One region of the Streptomyces sp. E11-3 genome, then DNA from elsewhere that is predicted to be linked to it. Evidence: riboswitches for the same ligand, from Rfam matches in the RefSeq annotation. Region 1 holds a riboswitch; each other region holds the start of a gene.
The links. A riboswitch is a leader RNA that binds a small molecule or an ion and turns the genes downstream of it on or off. The one in region 1 is predicted to bind cobalamin.

Region 1 (3,997 bases):
GCACTGGACCGCCGACGCGGCCAACACGGCCCACACGGCCGCCCCGGACGAGGCGGCCGATGACGGCCGCCCGCGCTTCGTCCCCGACCCCTTCCTGCGGGACCTGCTGGTCCACCGGGCGCGCGGGGGCCCGGACGAGGGCCGCCGGTGGCAGCACACGCACACCGTCCTGCGCGAGCACTACGAGGCACTCGGCGCCGCACACGAGGCCGACGTCCTGCGGCACACCCTCGCCGCGTCGGGCCCCGACCCGGTGGTGACCCGGCTGACCGAGCGGTTCGACCAGCAGGACGCGGCCGACTGGCTGCGCGCCCTGCGCCACATCACCACCGCACCACACCCGCCGAGAGCCCAGTGGACGGACCAGCGCGCCGAGATCGCCCGCGGCGCCCACGACCACCTGCGCGCCGACACCGACGCCACCGCACGCTCCGTCAACCGGCTGCTGCACGCGGTCTGGTACCTGCGCGAGACGTACGCCGAGCCACTGGACGACCTCTGCGACGGCGTCGGTACGGAGCTGCGGTACCTCTCCGTACAACACCCGTCGGGCCACGCCGTACTGAACCGGGCCGCGCAGACCTGGCCGGTGTCGCTGCGGCACGGATGGCCCTGCCCGATCGAGCCATCACAGCCGCAGCCGTAGTCGTCGTAGTCACAGCCGTAGTCGAACCATCACCGTCGCAGTCCTGATCGAACCATCGCAGCCGCAGTCGTAAGGGGAGACGAACCATGCTGACGCGCTGGAGGAACCATGTCTGGGGCCCGCTGGACAAGGCCATCGCCGCGGTGGTGTGCCTCGCACTCCTCGTCGGGCTCGGCGTGCTCGTCGTCACCCTGCTGCCCGAGGACTGTGGCGACGGTCTGGAGGAGGTCGGCGGCGAGTGCGTGGGCGTCACCGCGACCGACTCACTGGACGGCGACCCGAAGATCAAGACCCTGATCAGCGCCGTCGCGAAGGAGAACGCCCGGGTCAAGAAGGCCTGGGAGGACCCGGAGGGCGGCAGGCCGCCCGTTGCCTATGCGCGGATCGCGCTCCTGATGCCCTTCACATCGGATGACAGCAGCACCATGAGCCCGGTCGAGATCAGGCGGGCTCTGGCAGGCGCCTACACGGCCCAGCTGGAGGCCAACGCGGAAGCGGGCCCGCACTACCAGCTCCTGCTGGCCAACGACGGCAAGGACCTGGACAAGTGGCGCCCGGCCGTGGACCGGCTGGCCGGGATGACGGGCGGCGACTCACCGCTGGTCGGGGTGCTCGGCATGCCGAGCAGCACCCCGCAGACCCTCGCCGCGGTCGAGGCGCTCGGCGAGCACAGCATCCCCTCGGTCGGGCCGATCCTCACCGGGACGACGATGCGGGACGACTACCTCTTCAAGACCTCTCCGTCGAACAAACTTCTGGCGCAGGCCCTGGACGGGTACCTGGCTGAGGAGCCGGGCAAGCGGGGATTCCTGGTGGCGGACAACCGGCGGACGGACTCGTACTCACTCGACCTGCGTGAGGTGTTCGAGGTCGAGTTCGGCAAGAAGTACGGACTGCGCAAGAACCGGGCCTACTTCCTGGGCATGACCGGAGAGGACGCCGGAATCCCGCGCCGCTTCTCCTCGGTGGCCCAGAAGGTCTGTGTGACCGGTTCGGACACGGTCTTCTTCGCCGGTCGGGACCACGACCTTCCGTACCTGATCAACAGGCTGGTGAAGGAACCCTCCTGCGACCGCTCCCGGCCGCTGCGCATCCTGAAGGTGGGCATCGGGCTCGGCCTGGAGTACACCACGCCGGAGCTCACCCAGCGGATGCGGGACGCCAACATCACGCTGGTGAACGCGGCTTCGGTCGACCCCGCGTGGTGGGAGGAGAAAAAGCACAAGGAGCGGCCGGACGGGCTCGGCGCCTTCCTGGAGCAGTTCGGGGCGGTGGAGAAGCAGCACAAGCTGGGGGAGCGGCCGCTGGACGACGGCTACTCGATCATGTACCGGGATGCCTTCACCGTGCTCTCCGAGGCCTTCGACCAGGCGTACAACGACATCAACGACCCCGAGACGACCGAGGAAGGCGAACCTCGGGTCATGCCAACGAAGGACGACATCTACGAAACCATCGTGAACATGGGCATCCTCGACACCGCGGGCGGCACCAGCTGTGTCAGCTGCGTGCTCGGGGCCTCGGGTACGTTCGGCTTCGACGACTCCGGCGACACGCAGAAGTGGTCGGTGTGCAAGCCGGTGCCCGTGATGGAGTACCCGGCCAAGCCGAAGCCCAAGGGCAAGGCCAAGGGCGGCGCCAAGCTCTTCCGCACGTACGAGCGCATCTTCGACGGCGACTGCCCATAGACCGCGCGAGAACCCACGGGAAGTGGGGGGTCACGGCCCGCAGTCGTCTGTAGTTGTCAGGTCCGGTACCAGCGGACTAGTGTCACCACGCCTTGGTGTACGGGAAATCGGTGTGATGCCGATGCGGCCCTCGCCACTGTGATCGGGAAGTCCGGCTCCAGCCCCCAGGGGCAGCCACTGGGTACCTCCGTGTACCCGGGAAGGCGGAGTCTCGGGCGGTACGACCCGTAAGCCAGGAGACCGGCCAAGGCGCGTTGTCCATCCACGAGGTGCTGGAGAGGGTCTGCTCAGCCATGCACATAGCCGAGGGTTTTCTCCCACCGGTACACGCGGTCGCCTGGAGCGCCGCGGCGGCGCCGTTCGTCGTCCACGGCGTACGCGCCCTGACCCGTGAGGTCAGGTCCAACCCCGAGAGCACGCTGCTGCTCGGCGCGTCCGGCGCCTTCACGTTCGTCCTCTCCGCGCTGAAGATCCCTTCGGTCACGGGCAGTTGCTCGCACCCGACCGGTACGGGGCTCGGCGCGATCCTCTTCCGGCCGCCGATCATGGCGGTACTCGGCACCATCACCCTGCTCTTCCAGGCGCTGCTGCTCGCGCACGGCGGGCTCACCACACTCGGCGCCAACGTCTTCTCGATGGCGATCGTCGGGCCGTGGGCGGGGTACGGCGTCTACCGCCTCCTGAAGCGGTTCGACGTGCCGCTGATGGGCGCGGTGTTCGGCGGCGCGTTCGTCGCGGACCTCTCGACCTACTGCGTCACCAGCGTCCAACTGGCGCTGGCCTTCCCGGACCCGAGCAGCGGGTTCCTGGGATCGCTCGGCAAGTTCGGCTCGATCTTCGCGGTGACGCAGATCCCGCTCGCGATCAGCGAAGGGCTGCTGACGGTGCTGGTGATGCGCCTTCTGGTGCGGTCCAGCAAGGGGGAGCTGACCCGGCTCGGCGTGCTCCTGACGCGGAAGCAGGCGCGGGCGCAGGCGCAGGCGCAGGCGGCGAAGGGTACGGAGGCGGAGTCCCGATGACCAGGAACGCGAAGATCAACACCCTCCTGCTGCTGGTGGTGGCCGCGCTGGCGGTACTGCCCCTGGCGCTCGGCCTCGGCGACGACAAGGAGGAGCCGTTCACGGGAGCCGACGGCGAGGCGGAGGGCGCGATCACCGAGATCGACCCCGACTACGAGCCCTGGTTCACCCCGCTCTACGAACCGCCGTCGGGCGAGGTCGAGTCGGCCCTGTTCGCCCTGCAGGCGGCACTGGGCGCGGGCGTACTGGCGTACTACTTCGGCCTCCGCAGAGGCCGCAGACAGGGCGAAGCCCGCGCGGCGGCGGACCAAATGTCAGCCCGGCCGGCGTTTGAGGCCATCGGTAAACAGGACGAGGCCCGCGCGTCGGCGGCATCGGACCGAATGTCAGCCCGGCCGGCGTTTGAGGCCATCGGTGAGCCCGGCCGGCGAGGCCTTTCGGGAAGGGGCGGGGCGGGGGACCAGTCTCTGGCGCCCGCCCCCACCCGCCGAAACGCCCCAGGACCTGCCGCTTCGGGCGCCGAGCCCGGCACCGCTGACTCCGCGCCGGGGCCCGGCGACGCTGCCGCGCCCGGCGCGGAGTCGGTCCCCGCGGAGGGTCCCGGCGCGGACTCGGACGAGGGACCCGGCCCCGCCGCCCCGGAC
Region 2 (3,997 bases), 470 kb from region 1:
GGTGCCCCCGGGGCGATGAACGGGAGACCGGACGGAGCGCCGGTCTCGATCAGGCTGAGCAGCGCACTGGTGTCCGCGTGTTCTTCGATGAGGTCGCCGAGCCGGTCGAGCTGCTCCTCGCGCAGCGCGGCGAACGAGGTGTCGGGCGCGGGCACGAAACGGCGCCCTGCGGCGGCCGCGACCACGCGCAGGAAGGCGCGCCGGAACCCGTCGCTCTCCAGCGACCCGTGCCAGTGCGTCCCCCACACGGAGCCGACCCGGCAGCCGTCCAGGAAGGACTCGCCGCCCTCCACCCGAGCGGCACCGTGATGGATCTCGTAGCCCTCGACCCGCTCGCCCAGCGCCTGGCCGACCGGCCTGGCGAGGGTCTTCTCACGCGCGAACGTGACCCGGACCGGCAGCAGTCCGAGCCCCTCGACAGCGCCCGCGCGGGACTCGACCTCGTCCTCGATGTGCTCGCCGAGCACCTGGAAGCCGCCGCAGATTCCCAGCACCGGGCGGCCGTCGGCAGCCCTGCGCGCCAGCGCGTCCGCGAGACCGCGCTCCCTGAGCCACTCCAGGGCGCGCACCGTGCCCCGCGTGCCCGGCACCACGACCAGATCGGCGTCATGCAGCTCGTCGGGCCGGTCCACGAACCGCACCACCACGCCGGGTTCGGCGGCCAGCGCGTCCACATCGGTGAAGTTCGACATCAGCGGTACGGCGCACACGGCGACCCGCAGCACCTCGTCGCCGACCGGCGGAGCGACCACCGACTCGCGCACGGCGCCGCGCAGCGAGACCCGCAGCCCGTCCTCCTCGTCGATGCCGAGCCCGTGCGCGAACGGCAGCACACCGTACGTCCGCCGCCCGGTGAGCTGGCGCAGCATCTCCAGGCCCGGTTCGAGCAGGGACACATCGCCGCGGAACTTGTTGACCAGATACCCGGCGACCAGCTCCTGGTCGGTGCCGCTGAGCAGCGCCGTCGTACCGAAGAAGGACGCGAAGACGCCACCGCGGTCGATGTCCCCGACCACCACCACCGGGAACCGGGCCGCCCGCGCGATCCCCATGTTCACGATGTCGGTACGCCGCAGATTGATCTCGGCGGGACTGCCCGCGCCCTCACAGATCACCGCGTCGTACGAGCTCCGCAGCTCCTCCAGGCACTCCACCACCGTGCCGAGCAGGGCTTCCTGACGGCCCCCGTGCAGCCCTCACCCGGGGGACGACCCCCCAGACCCCCCGAAGAACCCGCGCGCGCTCATCTCGCCCACCGGCTTGCCCATCAGGACGACCTGGCTGGAGCGGTCGCTGCCGGGCTTGAGCAGCACCGGGTTCATCAGCGCGGTGGGCTCGACACGGGCGGCCTGTGCCTGCATCGCCTGGGCGCGGCCGATCTCGGCGCCCTCGCGTGTGACGAACGAGTTCAGCGACATGTTCTGCGCCTTGAAGGGCGCGACGGACACGCCCTTGCGCGCCAGCCAGCGGCAGATGCCCGCGGTGACCACGCTCTTCCCGGCGTCCGACGTGGTCCCGGCGACCAGCAGCCCGCCCCCACGACCTGTCCGCGGTGTCGGCGTCACGATGCCCCTCCCCGTCGTCGCGTACGGCGGCGCAGCGCCGCCGCCCCGAGCCGCCCGGCTACGGACGCGCCCAGCGCCAGCGCGCCGACCCGCCGCGACAGCCGTACGGCCCGCTCGATGTCCCCGACCTCGATCGTCCGGCCCTCGGTGTTGAGTACCGGTCGGTGCTCGACCCGTCCGCCGTAGGACAGTGTTCCGCCGAGCCGCACGCCCAGCGCCCCGGCGAACGAGGCCTCCACCGGGCCCGCGTTGGGGCTCGGGTGCTTGCTCGCGTCGGCCCGCCAGGCGCGCAGCGCGCCGCGCGGGTCGCCGCCCGCGACGACTCCGAGGGCGGCGGTCAGGCGGGCACCCGGCCATCCGGCCACGTCGTCGAGGCGGGCCGAAGCCCACCCGTAGCGCCGGTACTTCGCCGACTTGTGGCCCACCATCGCGTCCAGGGTGTTCACGGCCCGGAATCCGACCAGGCCAGGCACGCCGCCGACGGCACCCCACACCAGCGCGCCGACCACGGCGTCCGAGGTGTTCTCGGCGACCGACTCGACGACGGCCCGCGCGATACCGGGACCGTCCAGCGCCTGCGGATCGCGCCCGCACAGGTGCGGCAGCCGCTCCCGGGCGACGTCGAGGTCCCCGGCCTCCAGCGCGGAGCCGACGGCCCGCGCCTCACGCCCCAAGGACGTACCGCCCAGGACGGCCCACGTCGTGGCGGCGGTCAGCGCGACAGAAGCGGCGGGGGAGTGGCGCAGGGCGCGCGAAGCCAGCGCGGCGGCGCCCAGGGCACCACCAGCGCACACCGTGGTGTGCAGGGCACCCCAGCCGCGGTGGTCACGCCACAGCAGGCGCTCGACGGAGCCCGCCGCACGGCCGAACGCGGCGACCGGATGGCCGCGGCGCGGATCGCCGAGCAGCAGATCGCCGAGCAGGCCCGCGGTGGCGCCGTACGCGAGAACACGATCGGCACGCACGGGGTCAGCCGGCCGATACGCCTCGAAGGACCTCTGGAGTGCGGTGAGTACCCCACGCACGGGTACTCAACAGGCTGGTACTCAACAGACTGGTACTCAACAAGATGTGTGACGGGCAGCCCGGCATCGCGCTTTGTCCTCACTCAGGGTCCGCGCCCTGGTTCGACGGAAAACGGCGACGTGAGTCTCCTGGCTCCCGGATACGCGCAGCTCCCCCGGCCTTCCAATCCGCAGCCGCGGACCGTGACTTCCGGTGTTGGGGGAGAGCTCCCCGGTGACAGTGGCGGGACCGCGCCGGATTCGCACCGGCTTCCTCTCCTGCCGCCGTATATGGCTCCGGCAGTCCACCACGGTCCCCGAACGCCCGTCAACTCGTCGTTGACCTGCACAGGGACTGTGTTACGAGGACCACTTCGAGGTGGCCTCGCGGGGTCGCGCCGAAGCATTGAGGGAGCGCACGGAAGCGGCGCCCGGCGACCGTGGTGAAGGTCGCGAGGCGCCGCTCGCGGAGTGCGCTGCCCCCGTCAGGAGGCGATCATGGTTCCCGTCAGGAAACGATCATGAAGATGCCGTACGCCACCGCCGCGGTGCAGGCGGCGAAGCAGGCGTACGCGCCTGTACGTGCCAGGGTCGCGGAGCCGCCCTGCTCGGCGGCCTCCTCCTGCTTGGAGAGGCCGATCATGCCCAGGGTGAAGAGGGCCACCAGGCCGACGGTCGCCACGAGGCTGACGCCGAAGACGGAGCCGAGGGCTTCCCAGTCGATGTCCATGCTGCTGTTTCCTTAACTCGGGCTCGAAGCCGTGCTCATCAGACCCGGGCGGGTCGCGTGTCGGCGTCCGACGCCGCCGCGGCCTGGGCCGGGATGGTGGTCAGGGCCTCGTCGGCCGTCTCTGCGGCCGCCTCCGCGGCTTCGGCCGCGGCGGTCGGCGGCGGGACGACCGCCGCGATCGCGTTGGTCACGACACCCGCGGGCTCGGCCTCGCCCGAGGCGGAAGCGGAGGCGGCGGGGGCGTTCTCGTCGACCTCGTTGACGTTGGTGTGGTCGATGACCTGGCGGCGCGAGATAAACCAGATCGCGGCACAGGAACCGATCAGGAAGGCGACGACGACGGCGACGCCCCAGTCACCCTGCCGGGCGACGAACTCCGCCAGCGCGGCGACCAGACCGGCGGCCGGCAGGGTCAGACCCCAGGCCACGAACATCCGGGTCGCGGTCGACCAGCGGACCACACCGCCCTTGCGGCCGAGGCCCGCGCCCATCACGGCGCCGGAGCAGGAGTGTGTGGTCGACAGCGAGAAGCCGAGGTTCGACGAGGACAGGATGACCACGGCCGCACTGGTCTGGGCGGCGAAGCCCTGCTGCGGCTGGAGGTCGGTGAGGCCCTTGCCCATGGTGCGGATGATGCGCCAGCCGCCCAGGTAGGTACCGAGCGCGATCGCCATACCGGCGGAGACGATCACCCAGAC
Region 3 (3,997 bases), 300 kb from region 1:
GGTGTGCGGCCTGCTGGTGTCGATACGGTCGCGGGCGTCGCGCGTGGCGGCGTTGCCCTGTGCCTCGTCGGTCATCTGGCTCCTTCCCAACTCCTGTGTGTGCGAGGCATCTTGGCACGGAGGTCAGTGCGTACGCCGACGGGGGCACGCGCACGGAGGCGTACGCGGACGGGGGCGCACCCGGCATGAGGTGCGCCCCCGCTCTGCCGCTACGCGAACGTCAGCCGACCGCCTCGGCGGAGGCACCGGGGAGGTCGCCCCGGGCGCGGCGGGCTGCTTCCGCCATGCGTTCCAGCGCGGGGCGTACCTCCTGCCAGCCGCGGGTCTTCAGACCGCAGTCCGGGTTGATCCACAGGCGGCGCCCGGGCACCGCGCGCACGGCGCGGGCGATCAGGTCGGCGAGTTCGTCCTCGGCGGGGATGCGCGGCGAGTGGATGTCGTACACCCCGGGCCCGACCTCGCGCGGATATCCGGCGGCGGCCAGTTCATCGGCGATCCGCATGCCCGAGCGGGCGGCCTCCAGGCTGATGACGTCGGCGTCCAACTCCTCGATGGCGGCGAGGATGTCGCCGAACTCGGCGTAGCACATGTGGGTGTGGATCTGGGTGTCCGCGCGTACGCCCGACGTGGCCAGGCGGAACGCCTCGGTGGCCCAGGCCAGGTACCCGGACCGGTCGGCGGTGCGCAGCGGCAGGGTCTCGCGCAGGGCGGGTTCGTCGACCTGGATCACGGCCGTGCCCGCCGACTCCAGGTCACCGACCTCGTCGCGCAGGGCGAGGGCGACCTGCCGTGCGGTGTCCGCGAGCGGCTGGTCGTCACGGACGAACGACCAGGCCAGCATGGTCACCGGGCCGGTGAGCATGCCCTTGACGGGCCGTCCGGTGAGGGACTGGGCGTAGCCGGTCCACCTGAGGGTCATGGGCTCGGTCCGTGACACGTCCCCGGCCAGGATCGGCGGGCGTACATAGCGGGTGCCGTACGACTGGACCCAGCCGTGCCGGGTGGCGAGATACCCCGTCAGCTGCTCGGCGAAGTACTGCACCATGTCGTTGCGTTCCGGCTCGCCGTGTACGAGGACGTCAAGCCCTGCCTTCTCCTGGAAGGTGACGGTGTCCCGGATCTCGGCGGCGATCCGCTCCTCGTACGCCGCCTGGTCGATGCGGCCGGTGCGCAGGTCGGCGCGGGCGGTGCGCAGTTCGGGGGTCTGCGGGAAGGAGCCGATGGTGGTGGTGGGCAGGTCGGGCAGGCCGAGCCTGGCCTGTTGCGCGACCGCGCGTTCCGCGTACGGCTGCGGGCGGCGGGTGTCACGGTCGGCGACGGCCGTGCAGCGGGCCCGTACGGCGGGGTCGTGGGTGAGGGCGGAGGCGGTACGGGATGCCAGGGCGGCCCGGTTCGCGGCGAGTTGGGGCGCGATGGCGTCGACGCCCTCGGCCAGGCCGCGGGCCAAGGTCGCCACTTCGTCGGTCTTCTGCCGGGCGAAGGCGAGCCAGCGGGCGACCTGCGGGTCGAGGTCGCGTTCGGCCGTGGCGTCCAGGGGTACGTGCAGCAGCGAGCAGGACGGCGCGACATCGACCCGGTCGGCGAGACCGAGCAGTGTGGCCAGGGTCGCGAGGGCCTTGCCCAGGTCGCTCAGCCACACGTTGCGGCCGTCGACGACGCCCGCGACGAGCCGCTTGCCGGGCAGCCCGCCGACCGCGGCCAGCGCGTCGAGGTTGGCGGCGGCGGGCCCGGTGAAGTCCATCGCCAGGCCGTCGACGGGGGTCTGGGCGAGCACCGGCAGCGCGTCACCGAGCCGGTCGAAGTACGAGGCGACCAGCAGCCGCGGCCGGTCGGCGAGGATGCCGAGGTCCCCGTAGGTGCGGCGCAGTGCGCTCAGTACGGCCGGGGGCTGGTCCTGCGCCAGGGCGGGTTCGTCGAGCTGCACCCACTCGGCGCCCGCGGCCCGCAGGTCGGCCAGGACTTCGGCGTACACCGGCAGCAGCCGGTCGAGCAGCGTCAGCGGCTGGAAGTCCGCGGGGGCGCCGTCCGCGGGCTTGGCGAGCAGCAGGAAGGTGACGGGGCCGACCAGGACCGGGCGTGCGGTGTACCCGAGCGCGGTGGCCTCGCGGAACTCGGCGAGCTGCTTGGCGGAGTCGGCGGTGAAAATCGTGTCGGGGCCCAACTCAGGGACCAGGTAGTGGTAGTTGGTGTCGAACCACTTGGTCATCTCCAGCGGCGGCGCGTCCTGGGTGCCGCGGGCCATGGCGAAGTAGCCGTCCAGCCGGTCGGTGTCGCAGGCGGCGCGGTGCCGCGCGGGGATCGCGCCGACCATGACGGCGGTGTCCAGGACGTGGTCGTACAGCGAGAAGTCGCCGGTGGGCACTTCGTCGATGCCCGCTTCGGTCAGCGTGCGCCAGGTGTCGCGGCGCAGTTCGGCGGCGGTGGTGTGCAGGGTCTCGGCGGTGTGCCGTCCGGCCCAGTAGCCCTCGATGGCCTTCTTCAGCTCGCGGCGCGGGCCTTGGCGCGGGTAGCCGTACACGGTGGCCAGGGGCGGCACGGTGGCAGGTCGTCGATCCACGGAACTCTCCTTCGCGAGTCCGGTCGGACCTCACGGCGCGTACGCGAAGGAGAGGGCACCGCACCGCGGTGGGAGCCCTGCCGCCGCGAACCCGCCCACGAGGTCCCGGTTGGACCGCACCCCGCTGCGGGGTACGGGCAGTGGCAGGTATTCGGACTCGCGGGCACGCCTGCGTCGTCGCGTCGCGTCAGCACTCGTACGGTGTCGTACGGACGCGCACGCAGGCTTCTACTGGCCGTCGCTTCCCAGGCCCTTCGTCGGACCCAGTGCGTGTGACGGCGGTCGTTCCCACTCACCGCTGCGGGGCAGTCCCGGATTCCCACCGGGTTCCCTCTTGCGACGCATCCCGCCTGGCGGACGGGGCGAACCAGCTGCGTCCGCCAGCGTACCCGTACCGCTGCCGGCTTGCGTGGGAGTGCGCTCCAAGACACCTACGCGGGCGGCGACTTCATCGCCAGGCGGCACCGCCTACCGTCGTACGATCTGCGGCGGCGCCGCGCGCCCGGCGGCTCCCGCGGCGTCCTTGGCGTTGTGCAGGGAGCGCAGGGCCAGCAGCAGCACCCCGATGTCGTCGAGGAGGATCGGGTCGGGAAGCAGGTCCACCGGGGAGATCACGTAGAGCAGCGCGCCCCAGAAGGCGAGCTTGTTCTCCAGCGGGACGCCCGCGTCGCGCAGCAGCTTGCGGGCCCGTACGAGACGGACCAGGAGGACGATCACCAGCACGACGGTGGTGAGCAGGATGAGGCCCACGACCGCCGCGATGACTTTCAGTTCGGTACTCATCCCCCTTCTCATTCCCGTTGCCGGGGCCCGCATCCCCGGGGAGGCGGGCCCGGAACCCGATCGGCGTAGGCCGGTCAGAGCCCGGAGGCAGGCGGTCCTGAGGCGGCGGCCTTGAGCTCGTCGGCGGTCAGGGGCGGGCCCTGGAGCGGGGGCTTGCCGCGTCCTCGCATCACCGCGACGGCGATGTCCGGGTGTACCCAGGCGGTCGGCGGCGCCGACATGGTCATCACGTCGAAGAGGGCCTGGGCGACCACGGCGCGGTCGGTTGCGGTCTCCATGAAGCGGTCGACATATCGATTCAGGAGCTTCGCGGCGGCCGGGGGCTGCTTGCCCTTGGCGCCGGGGTAGAGGATGTCCTGCGACGTCGCCAGTTCCCAGGCGAAGGCGGCTCTGCGGCCGATGGCCCGCTGCACATGGCGGGCCAGACCCGGAGCGCGCAGCCGATCGTACGCCGACGGCCCGGACGCGAGCTGGTCGCGCAGGGCGGTGATGCCCTGAGCTGCCACGGACATGCCCTGTCCGTAGACCGGGTTGTATGTGGCCACCGCGTCGCCCACCGCGATGAAGCCCTCCGGCCAGTGCCTGGCCTTCTCGAAGTAGCGGCGCCGGTTCACCGTGCTGCGGGAGAGGGTCACCTCGTCGGTCAACGGTGTGGTC

Region 2: linked by a shared signal. The riboswitch ahead of U9R90_RS23825 (cobalamin biosynthesis protein) and the one ahead of U9R90_RS26110 (energy-coupling factor ABC transporter permease) in region 1 are both predicted to bind cobalamin.
Region 3: linked by a shared signal. The riboswitch ahead of metE (5-methyltetrahydropteroyltriglutamate--homocysteine S-methyltransferase) and the one ahead of U9R90_RS26110 (energy-coupling factor ABC transporter permease) in region 1 are both predicted to bind cobalamin.

What each region holds. Positions count from the first base shown of each region.
Region 1 covers NZ_JAZGRL010000002.1:1,547,681-1,551,677, reverse strand. The annotation lists gene U9R90_RS26120 (ATP-binding protein) at 1-646, shown strand, start outside; gene U9R90_RS26115 (ABC transporter substrate-binding protein) at 733-2,334, shown strand; cobalamin riboswitch at 2,411-2,598, shown strand; gene U9R90_RS26110 (energy-coupling factor ABC transporter permease) at 2,628-3,353, shown strand; partial or broken gene U9R90_RS26105 (energy-coupling factor ABC transporter substrate-binding protein) at 3,350-3,658, shown strand.
Region 2 covers NZ_JAZGRL010000002.1:1,079,648-1,083,644, reverse strand. The annotation lists partial or broken gene U9R90_RS23830 (cobyric acid synthase) at 1-1,565, opposite strand, end outside; gene U9R90_RS23825 (cobalamin biosynthesis protein) at 1,562-2,530, opposite strand; cobalamin riboswitch at 2,713-2,847, opposite strand; gene U9R90_RS23820 (hypothetical protein) at 3,078-3,299, opposite strand; gene U9R90_RS23815 (anion permease) at 3,338-3,997, opposite strand, start outside.
Region 3 covers NZ_JAZGRL010000002.1:1,250,099-1,254,095, forward strand. The annotation lists gene U9R90_RS24605 (SAM-dependent methyltransferase) at 1-75, opposite strand, end outside; gene metE (5-methyltetrahydropteroyltriglutamate--homocysteine S-methyltransferase) at 221-2,557, opposite strand; cobalamin riboswitch at 2,699-2,927, opposite strand; gene U9R90_RS24615 (YkvA family protein) at 3,026-3,340, opposite strand; gene U9R90_RS24620 (FAD-dependent oxidoreductase) at 3,415-3,997, opposite strand, start outside.